2 regions of the Vogesella sp. AC12 genome follow, and region 2 is predicted to be linked to the other one. Evidence: predicted binding sites of a transcription regulator. Region 2 holds the regulator's gene; the other holds the start of a gene.

What was found. The regulator FliA, encoded in region 2, starts transcription of late flagellar genes. The targets are predictions, from matches to a motif close to GCTAAAGNTNNNNNNNNNNCNGCCGATAAT.
Region 1: NOM55_RS04135 (flagellinolysin) is a predicted target of FliA. The motif match lies at 2,654-2,683, and genes of this name have one in related genera.

The regions. Positions count from the first base shown of each region.
Region 1 is NZ_JANFNU010000002.1:65,166-70,699, reverse strand. It holds gene NOM55_RS04150 (glutathione S-transferase family protein) at 182-805, shown strand; gene NOM55_RS04145 (hypothetical protein) at 807-1,139, shown strand; gene NOM55_RS04140 (FAD-binding oxidoreductase) at 1,136-2,518, shown strand; gene NOM55_RS04135 (flagellinolysin) at 2,728-4,407, shown strand; gene NOM55_RS04130 (response regulator transcription factor) at 5,008-5,532, opposite strand; gene NOM55_RS04125 (ATP-binding protein) at 5,529-5,534, opposite strand, start outside.
Region 2 is NZ_JANFNU010000006.1:109,272-114,805, forward strand. It holds gene flhF (flagellar biosynthesis protein FlhF) at 1-745, shown strand, start outside; gene NOM55_RS11245 (flagellar synthesis regulator FleN) at 742-1,605, shown strand; gene NOM55_RS11250 (RNA polymerase sigma factor FliA) at 1,608-2,348, shown strand; gene NOM55_RS11255 (flagellar motor protein) at 2,378-3,127, shown strand; gene NOM55_RS11260 (tryptophan--tRNA ligase) at 3,251-4,447, opposite strand; gene NOM55_RS11265 (site-2 protease family protein) at 4,482-5,120, opposite strand; gene NOM55_RS11270 (L-threonylcarbamoyladenylate synthase) at 5,139-5,534, opposite strand, start outside.

The sequences.
Region 1 (5,534 bases), on a different contig from region 2:
CCACGCCCCCGCTCCTGCGTGGCGCCACCTTGTCATTCGCCTGGCCTTACGCCTACCTCTGTCGGCGTCGGCGCCCTGGTGTGGGGACACGGCGAGGTGTGGTGAGCAGCGCCAGGCCGCCACTTGCGCGTATCATCGGGGGCTTGAGCGGGCCACGCCCGTATTGGCACAGGATTCCCCCATGAGCAGTCTCATCCTCTACGGCAACCGTCTGTCCGGCCACAGCTACAAGATCAGGCTGGCGCTGGTGCTGGGCAAGGTCGCGCATGAATACCGCAACGTCGCGTTGTCCACCCCGCGCGCCGAGCGTCCGGCCGACTTCCGCGCCGCCAGCCGCTGGGACGAGGTGCCCGCGCTGGTGGTCGACGGCGTGGCGATGGTGCAGTCCAACGCCATCCTGCAGTGGCTGGCGGAGAGCAAAGGCGTGCTGGCCGGCCAGCCCGGCGAGCGCCAGGCGCTGCGCGAATGGCTGAGCTGGGAGAGCAACCGCATCGGGCTGTCGCTGCCCAATCTGCGCTACGCGCGCCGCTTCGAGCCGCAGCCGGCAGCAGTCGAAGCCTGGCTGGAACAACGCTGCCGCGCCGACCTCGACGTGCTGGACGCGCAGCTGGCGACGCAGGACTACCTGCTCGCCGGCGGCCTGTCGCTCGCCGACCTGTCGGCCAGCGCCTACCTGTGGTGGGCCGCCGACGCCGGCATCGACCTGCAAGCCTGGCCGCAGGTCGGCGCCTGGCTGGCGCGCATCGCCGCCCGGCCAGGCTGGCAGCATCCGGACGCGCTGATGGCGCCGGAGAGTGGGCACTGACATGAGCGCGCCGCAGCGCATCTGGCTGGCCCGCGCCGCGCCGACCAAACCGGCGCTCGGCGCCGCCTGCAACGGCTGCGGCGTGTGCTGCGCCGCCGCACCCTGCCCGCTGTCAAAGCTGCTGCTGCGCCACCGTGCCGGCGCCTGCCCGGCGCTGCAGTGGCAGGCCGCGGCCGCACGCTACCACTGCGGCCTGCTCACCGCCCCCACCCACTACCTGCGCTGGCTGCCCGCCGTCGCCGTGCCGCTGTTCGCGCCGCTGGCGCGACGCTATCTGGCGATCGGCACCGGCTGCGACTCCGACTCCAGTGCCGAACCGGAAACCACCCCATGACCGATCTGCTTGCGCCACTGGCCGCCATTGTCGGCGCCGCCAACCTGCTGACCACGCCGCACGACATCGCGCCCTTCATTACCGACTACCGCGGCCGCTACCACGGCTCGCCGCTGGCGGTGGCGCTGCCGGCCAGCAGCGACGAAGTGGCAGCGCTGGTGCGCTTCTGCGCCGCCCACCGCATCGCCATCGTGCCGCAGGGCGGCAACACCTCCACCTGCGGCGCGGCGACGCCGGACGGCAGCGGCCGGCAGCTAGTCATCGCGCTGCGACGGCTGAACCGCATCCGCGCCGTCGATGCGGCCAACCAGACCATCACCGTCGAGGCCGGCTGCACGCTGGCGGCGGTACAGGCGGCGGCGGCCAGCGCCGGGCTGCTGTTCCCGCTATCGCTGGCCAGCGAGGGCAGCTGCCAGATCGGCGGCAACCTGTCCACCAACGCCGGCGGCCTCGCCGTGCTGCGCTTCGGCACCATGCGCGAGCTGACGCTGGGGCTGGAGGTGATACTGCCGGACGGGCAGCTGCTGGACGCGCTGACCGCGCTGCGCAAGGACACCAGCGGCCTGGACGTGAAGCAGCTGTTCATCGGCGCCGAGGGCCAGCTCGGACTGATCACCGCCGCCACGCTGAAGCTGTTCCCGCAGCCCACCGCGCACGCCACCGCGCTGCTCGGCGTCGCCAGCGCTGACGAGGCCATCGCCACCCTCAACGCGCTGCAGGCGGCGTTCGGCGACCGGCTGACCAGCTTCGAGATGATGTCCGAGGTGTGCCAGCAGCTGGTCGATAAGTACCAGCCGGGCGCGCTGCCGTTCCGGGCGCCGTGGGCGCTGCTGGTCGAGCTGTCCGACAGCGGCGACAACACCAGCCTGCAGGAGCGGCTGCTGCAGTGGCTGGCCGCGCGCGGCCTAGGCGACGGCGTGCTGGCGCAGAACGACAGCGAACGCGCGCGGCTGTGGCAGCTGCGCGAACAGATGTCGGAGCTGCAAAAGCGCGACGGCCCCAGCATCAAGCACGACATCGGCGTGCCGACCTCGGCGATCCCGGCCTTTCTCGACGCCTGCGGCGCGGCGCTGCAAGCCGCCTTCCCCGGCGTGCGCATCGTCGCCTTCGGCCACGCCGGCGACGGCAACCTGCACTACAACATCAGCCACACCCGCCCCGGCAATGCCGAACTGTTTGCCGACGAGGACGCGGTCAACGCCATCGTCTACGAACAGGTTCACCGCCTGCGCGGCACACTGGCGGCCGAACACGGCGTCGGCCAGCTCAAGGGCCACTGGCTGCAGCGCTACAAGGACCCGGCGGCGCTGGCGGTGATGCGCGCGGTGAAACAGGCGCTCGACCCGCAGCGCATCATGAACCCGGGCAAGTGGCTGTAAACACGGTCACGCCCCCAAAACAATGCGGCCAACCTTATCTCAAGGTTGGCCGCAAGCACATCGACCATGCATTTGTATTTCTATAAAAAACAATGGCATGGAAATACAAAACAGCCATAATCCGGCAACAAAAGCCCTCAAGAACAAGCGCGCCACGCCGATAAGGGATCATCCCTTGCCACCAGCATCGCTCTGCGAGATCGCGCTTCGTGCAAATCAATACCAATACGCTGGCCATGCATGCGCAGCGACAACTAGAGAAGTCGAGCAACAGCCTGACGCGGACCCTGGCGCGGCTGTCTTCCGGCCTGCGCATCAACAGCGCGATGGACGACGCCGCCGGCCAGGCCAGCGCCAGCCGCATGGATGCAAAAATCCGCGGCGAACGCCAGGGGCTGCGCAATGTCACCGACAACGCCTCGATGCTGCAGGTCACCGAAGGCGCGCTGGCCAAGGTCAGCGACATGCTGCAACGCATGCGCGAGCTGTCGGTGCAGGCCGCCAACGGCACGCTGAGCAGCCCCGACCGGCAGGCACTGCAGGCGGAAGCCAACCAGCTGCTGCAGGGCATCGACCAGATCGGACGCGAGACCGAATTCAACGGCCAGCAGGTGTTTTCACAAGCCACCACCAGCCTTGGCGGCGATGCCGACAAGCGCGCGGTGATGGACGGCCTGCAGCTGGGCTGGCTGGAGGCGTCGGAACGCCGCATCAAGCAGTTCTACGGTATCCAGGGCGACGGCGCCACCATGACGGTGAATCTGGATCCGGGCACGCCGGGCGGCACGCTGGCCTCGGTCAGCTACACCGGCACCGACGGCGGCGGCAGGATGCTGGGCGTCGCGCTCAATGTCGAGATGGCCGACTTCACGCCGGCCAACCTGCCCAACGGCGGTAGCGCCCCGTTCTACAACGATCGCGTGATCGCCCACGAGATGGTGCACGCGGTGATGGGACGCAGCATGAACATCGCGACGCTGCCGACCTGGTTCATGGAAGGCACCGCCGAATTCATCCACGGCGCCGACGAGCGCCTGGCCGGCGACGTGGCGGCGGCCGGCAGTGCCGCCGCTCTGGTCGGCGGCAATAACCTCGGCGGCGCGTGGGCCAGCGACTCGGCGCACTATTCGGCCGCCTACGCCGCCACCCGCTACCTGCACCAGCAGGTGAAACAGGCCGGCGGCAGCGGCATCAAGGACGTGATGCAGGCGCTGAATGGCGGCGCCACGCTCGACGCCGCGATCAACAGCGCCACCAAGGGCAACCTGGCCAGCAGCGCCGCCTTCATCGCCTCGTGGAACACCAACGGCGCCGCCTTTATCGGCAGCATGGACCTGAGCAATGCCGACACCGGCGCCGTCGGCGGTGCCGATGCCGACGGCGGCACGGTGCTGAACGCGGAAACGGCGCTGGACGACAATAACGCCTCACTGTCCGGCGAGAACGTGCTGCAGGGCTTCAAGCTGGATTTCCCCGACATTGCCGGCGCCACCGGGCAGAACTTCTTTACCGTGCAAAGTGGCAGCAATGCCGGCGACACGCTGCAAGGCTCGGTCGGCGCGGTGAACGTGGCCTCGCTCGGGCTGCAGGATCTCGATCTCGACAAGCTGGCCAAGTTCGCCATCTTCCACCTCGACCAGGCACTGGACTACGTCTCGCAGGAGCGGGCCAAGATTGGCGGCATGATGTCGCGGCTGGACAGTGCCAGCCAGAACCTGCAGAGCTCGACCGAGAACGCCAGCGCCGCACGCTCGCGCATCATGGACGCCGACTACGCGCAGGAAACCGCCAACCAGACGCGGCAAAGCGTGCTGCAACAGGCCGGCACCGCGATGCTGGCGCAGGCCAACAGCCAGAGCCAGAACGTGCTGCGGCTGCTGCAAGTCTAAGCGCCGCCTTCACTACGCCTGCGTTGCGCCTGTCGTCTGCGGCGGCGCGCCACGGCTCAGGGCGCTGCGGGCGTTATTGCCAGCGCACGCACGGCAGGCCGCGCCACCGGCGCACGAATGAGCGGCAACACCCACAAAACAATGCGGCCAACCTTGTCTCAAGGTTGGCCGCATTGGCGTATTCGGTGCAGGTGCCGCGGCCGGCCGGTCACGGCGAGCAGGCAAAAAAAATCCCCTGAGGGTTTCCACAGGGGCCAACACGAGGAAGAAACACCACACCGGCACGGGGCCGACGGATGCTTCGAGGGGCTAACACCACAAAAACCTTTCGGCTTGAGTGCAGCGCACAATTTAAGGCAATTGCTCTAATTTGTCCACTGCTTTATCAGGGGCTTAGCCGCGGTTCACGATCCCGCGCGCCCAAGTCAGGCAAGGCGGACGTGGCCCAAAAAGCACTGTTGATGCTGATATCGATACCCAAGTTTTGGCCAATGCCGATACAGGATCACCCACTGATATCAGGTCGCAGCAGATCGTGCACAGGTTCTTGGCGACGAACACACCGTTACCGGCGCCCGCCGCGGCGGGCGGATCGGCGCCTCAATCGCGGACCGGACGCTTGGCCAGCATGCGCTGCACGCTGCGACGGTGCATGTTCAGCGCGCGGGCGGTGGCGGAGACATTGCCGTCGTGTTCGGCCAGCACCCGCTGCAGGTGCTCCCAGCTGACGCGCTTCAGCGACATCGGCGCGACGGGCAGCGCGCGCTCCGGGTCCGCCCCCGGCGCACCGAGCGCGGCGAGGATTTCGTCGACGCCGGCCGGCTTGGCCAGGTAGTTGACCGCGCCCAGCTTCACCGCCTCCACCGCGGTGGCGATGCTGGCGTAGCCGGTCAGCACCAGCAGCCGCGCCTGCGGCGCCACGGCCAGCAGTTGCGGCAGCAGGCGCAGGCCGCTGTCGCCGTCAAGATTGAGGTCGAGGATGATCGCCTGCGGCGCACTGGTCACCGCCTGCAACGCGGCGGCCGCGTCGGGCGCATGGCGCACCACATGGCCGCGGCGCTGCAGACTGCGCGCCAGCATCGCGGCGAACACCGCGTCGTCTTCCACCAGCAAGATGTCCATCATGC
Region 2 (5,534 bases):
CGATGTCGCGCAGAAGTGGGCGCGCTCGGCGCTGATCCACAACCTGAAATGCATGGACCCGCAGCACGACCCGATCGAGCGCGGCGGCATCTATGCGCTGGTCGGCCCCACCGGCGTCGGCAAGACCACCACCGTCGCCAAGCTGGCCGCCCGCGCCACCATGCGCCATGGCGCACAGAACGTGGCGCTGATCACCACCGACACCTACCGGATCGGCGCCCAGGACCAGCTGCGCATCTACGGCAAGATCCTCGGCGTGCCGGTGTTCTCGGTGCAGAACGAAGGCGACCTGCAGCTGACGCTGGCCGATCTGGCGCAGCGCAAGATCGTGCTGATCGACACCGTCGGCATGGGCCAGCGCGACGCGCGGGTACAGGCACAGCTGGACATGTTCAACCAGACCGGCCGCCCGGTGGAGCGCCTGCTGTTGCTGGCCGCCAACGCTGACGGCCACACGCTGGAAGACGTGGTGCGCCACTATCGCGGCGACGGCCTCGCCGGCGCTATCCTGTCCAAGATCGACGAGGCGCTGATGCTGGGGCCGGGGCTCGACGTCGTCATCCGCCACCGCCTGCGCCTGTTCTACGTCACCAACGGCCAGCGCGTGCCGGAAGACATCCACGCCGCCCATGCCGAGCTGCTGATCGACCGCGCGCTGCGCGCCGCGCAGCTGGCCTCGCCGTTCAATCCGGAAAGCGATGAAATGGCGATGCTCAATGCCGCGCAGTCCGGCTGGCTGTCATGAGCGTGCTGGATCAGGCTTCCGGCCTGCGCCGCCAGGCGCTGCACGACTACCCGCCGTCCTTCGCCTTTTTCGGCGCCGACCACTGCGGCCAGAGCACCGTCGCCGGCGAGCTGGCGGCGGCACTGGCGCTGCAACGGCAACGCCCGCTGCTGATCGAGCACCGCAACGGCCAGCAACTGGCGCGCCGCCTCGGCTTGCCGGCCGCCGGCACGCTGGGCAGCGTCGCGGTCAGCCTCGGCGATCTCAACGAGCTGATGGTCAGCAACCGCCACGGCCTGACCCTGGTCAACCTCGCCGCCAGCGTCGACGAGCGCACGCGGCTGTCGCCGCGCATCTGGCGCCGCCTGATCAACGAATTCGCGTCGGTGGAACAGGACGCGGCGCTACTGCTGCTGGATACCCCGCCGCTGAACGAAGATCCCGGCCCGTGCTGCATCGCCGACAACCTGGTGCTGGTGCTGACCCCATCCTCCGACAGCCTGATGGGCGGCTACGCACAACTGAAACGGCTGGCGCAGGACTACGCGCGCCGCCGCTTCAACGTGCTGGTCAACCGTGCGGCCAACTTTGACGAGGCGCAGGCGATCTTCAGCCGCCTGCAGCGCGTGGCCGGCGACTACCTGCCGGTCGGCCTGCGCTGGGTCGGTTTCGTCCCTGATGACAACACCATCAGAAAGAGTCAGACTTTACGGCGCCCGGTGGTGGAGGCGTTTCCGGACAGCGAGGCGGCGCACGCCTACCTGCAGCTGGCGCAGATGCTGCCGCAGTGGCACGCGCCCGACGACGACACCCCGCGCGGCACTTATCTCGAACATCTTTTAATGACAAGCAAAGCGCTTGCAGATTTGACAGGTCATTAAATATGGCAGTAGCAAACAAATGGCAGGCCTATCAGCTGCATAGTCAATCCGACGCGATCGACATCAACCAGCACGCGCCGCTGGTCAAGAAGCTGGCCAGTATGATGATGGCGCGCCTGCCAGCCAGCGTTGACATCAACGACCTGATCCAGGTCGGCACCATCGGCCTGATCGAGGCCGCGCGCCAGTTCGACAGTGCGCAGGGCGTGCTGTTCGAAACCTTCGCCAGCCAGCGCATCCGTGGCGCGATGCTGGACGAGCTGCGTCGCGAGGACTGGCTGCCGCGCCAGGCGCGACGCAATGTGCGCCAGATCGAAAGCGCCATCCACCAGCTGGAACAGCAGCTGGGACGCAGTCCGGCGGAAAGCGAGATCGCCGACAGCCTGTCGCTGCCGCTGACCGACTACCAGGCGATGCTGGCGGAGTGCAAGGGGCTGACCCTGGTGCACTTCGAAGACTTTCACGATGACGAAGGCAATGGCAGCAGGCAGATCGACAACATCGTCGACGGCGACGCCGCCACCCCACTGGACAACCTCGCCGAAGACCACTTCCGCAGCGCGCTGATCGATGCCATCAAGCTGCTGCCGGAGCGCGACCAGCTGGTGATGAGCCTGTACTACGAGCAGGACCTCAACCTGAAAGAAATAGGCGCCGTGCTGGGCGTCTCCGAATCCCGCGTCTCGCAGCTGCACAGTCAGGCCATCGCGCGCCTGCGCACGCGCCTGCGCGACTGGACCTGAACCCGCCACGCCTACGGAAACCATAGCCTGTGGATAAAATTAGCCTCATTGCCATCATCGGCGGCCTGACCGCCATCCTGGCCGGACAAGCGCTGGAAGGCGGCCACATCGGCTCGCTGATCCAGGTCACCGCCTTCATGATCGTCATCGGCGGCACCTTCAGCGCGGTGATGCTGCAGTCGACGCCGAAGCAGTTCCTCACCGGCCTGCGCATGGCCGGCTGGGTGCTGCGCCCGCCGGTGCACGACCAGGAAAAACTGATCCGCGACCTGGTCAGCTGGAGCCAGGCGGCGCGGCGCGGCGGCCTGCTATCGCTGGAAGGCTATATCAACAACCAGAAGGACCCGTTCGTGCGCAAGGGGCTGCAGATGCTGGTTGACGGTGCCGAGCCGCAGATCATCCGCGACGTGCTGGAAACCGAGATCGGCATCTTCGAGCACGCGCGCAAGCAGGCGGCCAAGATCTGGGAATCCGCCGGCGGCTACGCGCCGACGATGGGCATTCTTGGCGCGGTACTGGGCCTGATCCATGTGATGGAGAACCTGTCCGACCCGTCCAAGCTCGGCGGCGGCATCGCGGTGGCCTTTGTCGCCACCGTGTACGGCGTCGGCATCGCCAACCTGTTCCTGCTGCCGATCGCCAACAAGCTGAAAAACCTGATCAGCCTGGAGGTCAACCTCAAGGAGCTGACGCTGGAAGGGCTGATCGCCATCGCCAACGGCGAGAATCCGCGCATCATCGAGGCGCGCCTGCGCAGCTTCCTCGGCCTCAACGACTGAGCAGTTGGTCGCAATGTTGCGGCCAACCTTGTGCCGCATGGCCGACAAAAACCCCCGCCGGTTTCCACCGACGGGGGTTTTGTGTTGCAAGGTTGGCCGCAACGAGGCGGCCTGTGGCGGCGATCAGTAACCCAGCCCCATCGCCTCGCGCACTTCCTTCATCGTCTCGCGCGCCACCAGTTCCGCCTTGTGGCAGCCTTCGAACACGATCTCCTTGACCAGGTTCGGGTTGGCCAGATACTTCTCGGCGCGCTCGAACATCGGCTGCTGCTCGCGCACCACCGCCTCGATCACCGGCTGCTTGCAGTCCAGGCAGCCGATGCCGGCGCTGGTACAGCCGGCCTTCACCCACTGTTTGGTGTCGTCGCTGCTGTACACCTCGTGCAGCTGCCACACCGGGCACTTGTCCGGGTTGCCGGCGTCGGTGCGCCGTACCCGCGCCGGGTCGGTCGGCATCGCGCGGATTTTCTTGCTGACCTCTTCCGGCGTCTCGCGCATGGTGATGGTGTTCTTGTACGACTTGGACATCTTCTGGCCATCCAGCCCCGGCATCTTCGACGCCTCGGTCAGCAGGGCCTCGCTCTCCGGCAGGATGATCTTGCCCTTGTTTTCCAGATAGCCCTGCAGCCGCTCGCGGTCGCTGTTGCCGAGGTTCTGGCTGGCGGCCAGCAGCTCGCGCGCGGCCAGCAGCGCCTCGCCGTCGCCGTCCTGCAGGTAGCGGGTACGCAGCTGCTCGAACTGCTTGCCGGCCTTGCCGATCTTCTTCACCGCCGCGCGGGCCAGTTCCTCGAAGTTCGGCTCGCGGCCGTACAGGTTGTTGAAGCGGCGCGCCACTTCGCGTGTCAACTCGATGTGCGGCACCTGGTCTTCGCCGACCGGCACCAGACCGGCCTTGTACACCAGGATGTCGGCGGCCTGCAGCAGCGGATAGCCGAGGAAGCCGTAGGTAGCCAGATCCTTGTGGTTCAGCTTGTCCATCTGGTCCTTGTAGGTCGGCACCCGCTCCAGCCAGCCCAGCGGCGTCACCATCGACAGCGCCAGGTGCAGCTCGGCGTGCTGCGGCACCTTGGACTGGATGAAGATGGTGGCCTGTTCCGGATCGACACCGGAGGCCAGCCAGTCGATCACCATTTCCCAGATCGACTTCTCGATGATGGCGACTTCGTCGTAGTTGGTGGTCAGCGCGTGCCAGTCGGCGACCATGAAGTAGCAGTCGTGGCGGGTTTGCAGCTCGACCCAGTTCTTGATCACGCCGTGGTAGTGGCCCAGATGCAGGCTGCCCGTCGGGCGCATGCCGGAAAGAATGCGGTTGGCAAACATGGTGTGTCGGGTTCCGTGAGTGACAGGTTAAGGCTCAGAGCAAAAAGCCGAGCAGCTCGTAAACCATGGTGGTAAAGGGACGCAGGATCGGGGACAGCAGGCCGGTAAACACCAGCGCCAGCAGGATCCACATGCCGTACGGCTCCAGCCGCGAGAAGTTGTAGGCCAGCCGGCGCGGCAGCAGGCTCTCCACGATGCGGCCGCCGTCCAGCGGCAGGATCGGCATCAGGTTGAGCACCATCAGCACCACGTTGATGCCGATACCGGCCTGGCTCATCAGCGCCAGCGGCCGGCTGTAGTCGTTGTCCATCACGATGGCGAGCTTGAGCAGCAGCACCCACATGATGGCCATCAAAAGGTTGGCCGCAGGCCCGGCGGCGGCCACCCAGCGCATGCCGACACGCGGATTGCGCAGCGCGCCGAAATTGACCGGCACCGGCTTGGCCCAGCCGAACAGGAAACCGCCGATCACGACCGACAGCAGCGGCAGCAGCACGGTGCCGACCGGGTCGATGTGTTTCAGCGGGTTGAGCGTCATGCGCCCCATCATGTAGGCGGTGGCGTCGCCAAAGCGCTTGGCGGCGTAGGCGTGGGCGGCTTCGTGCAGGGTGATCGCCAGCAGCACCGGCAGTGCGTAGATGGCGATCTTCTGGATCAGGTTCAGTTCTTCCAAGAGGGTTTCCTTGTCGGGTTACAGGCCCAGCAGCGCCGGGTCGCCCTTGCCGCGGCGGATCAGCTCGATGCCGTCGGTCATGTCGATCACGGTGGTTGGCTCGGTGCCGCACCAGCCTCCATCGATCACCAGATCGACCAGATGTTCCAGCCGTTCGCGGATTTCGTAGGGATCGGTCAGCGCCTCGGCGTCACCCGGCAACAGCAGGGTACAGGACAGGATAGGCTCGCCCAGTTCCTCCAGCAGCGCCAGCGTCACCGGATGATCCGGCACGCGCAGGCCGATGGTGGCGCGCTTGGGGTGCAGCGTGCGCTTGGGCACCTCGCGGCTAGCCTGCAGGATGAAGGTGAAACTGCCCGGCGTCGCCGCCTTCAGCTGGCGGAACTGCGCATTGTCCACCCGCGCGTAGTTGGC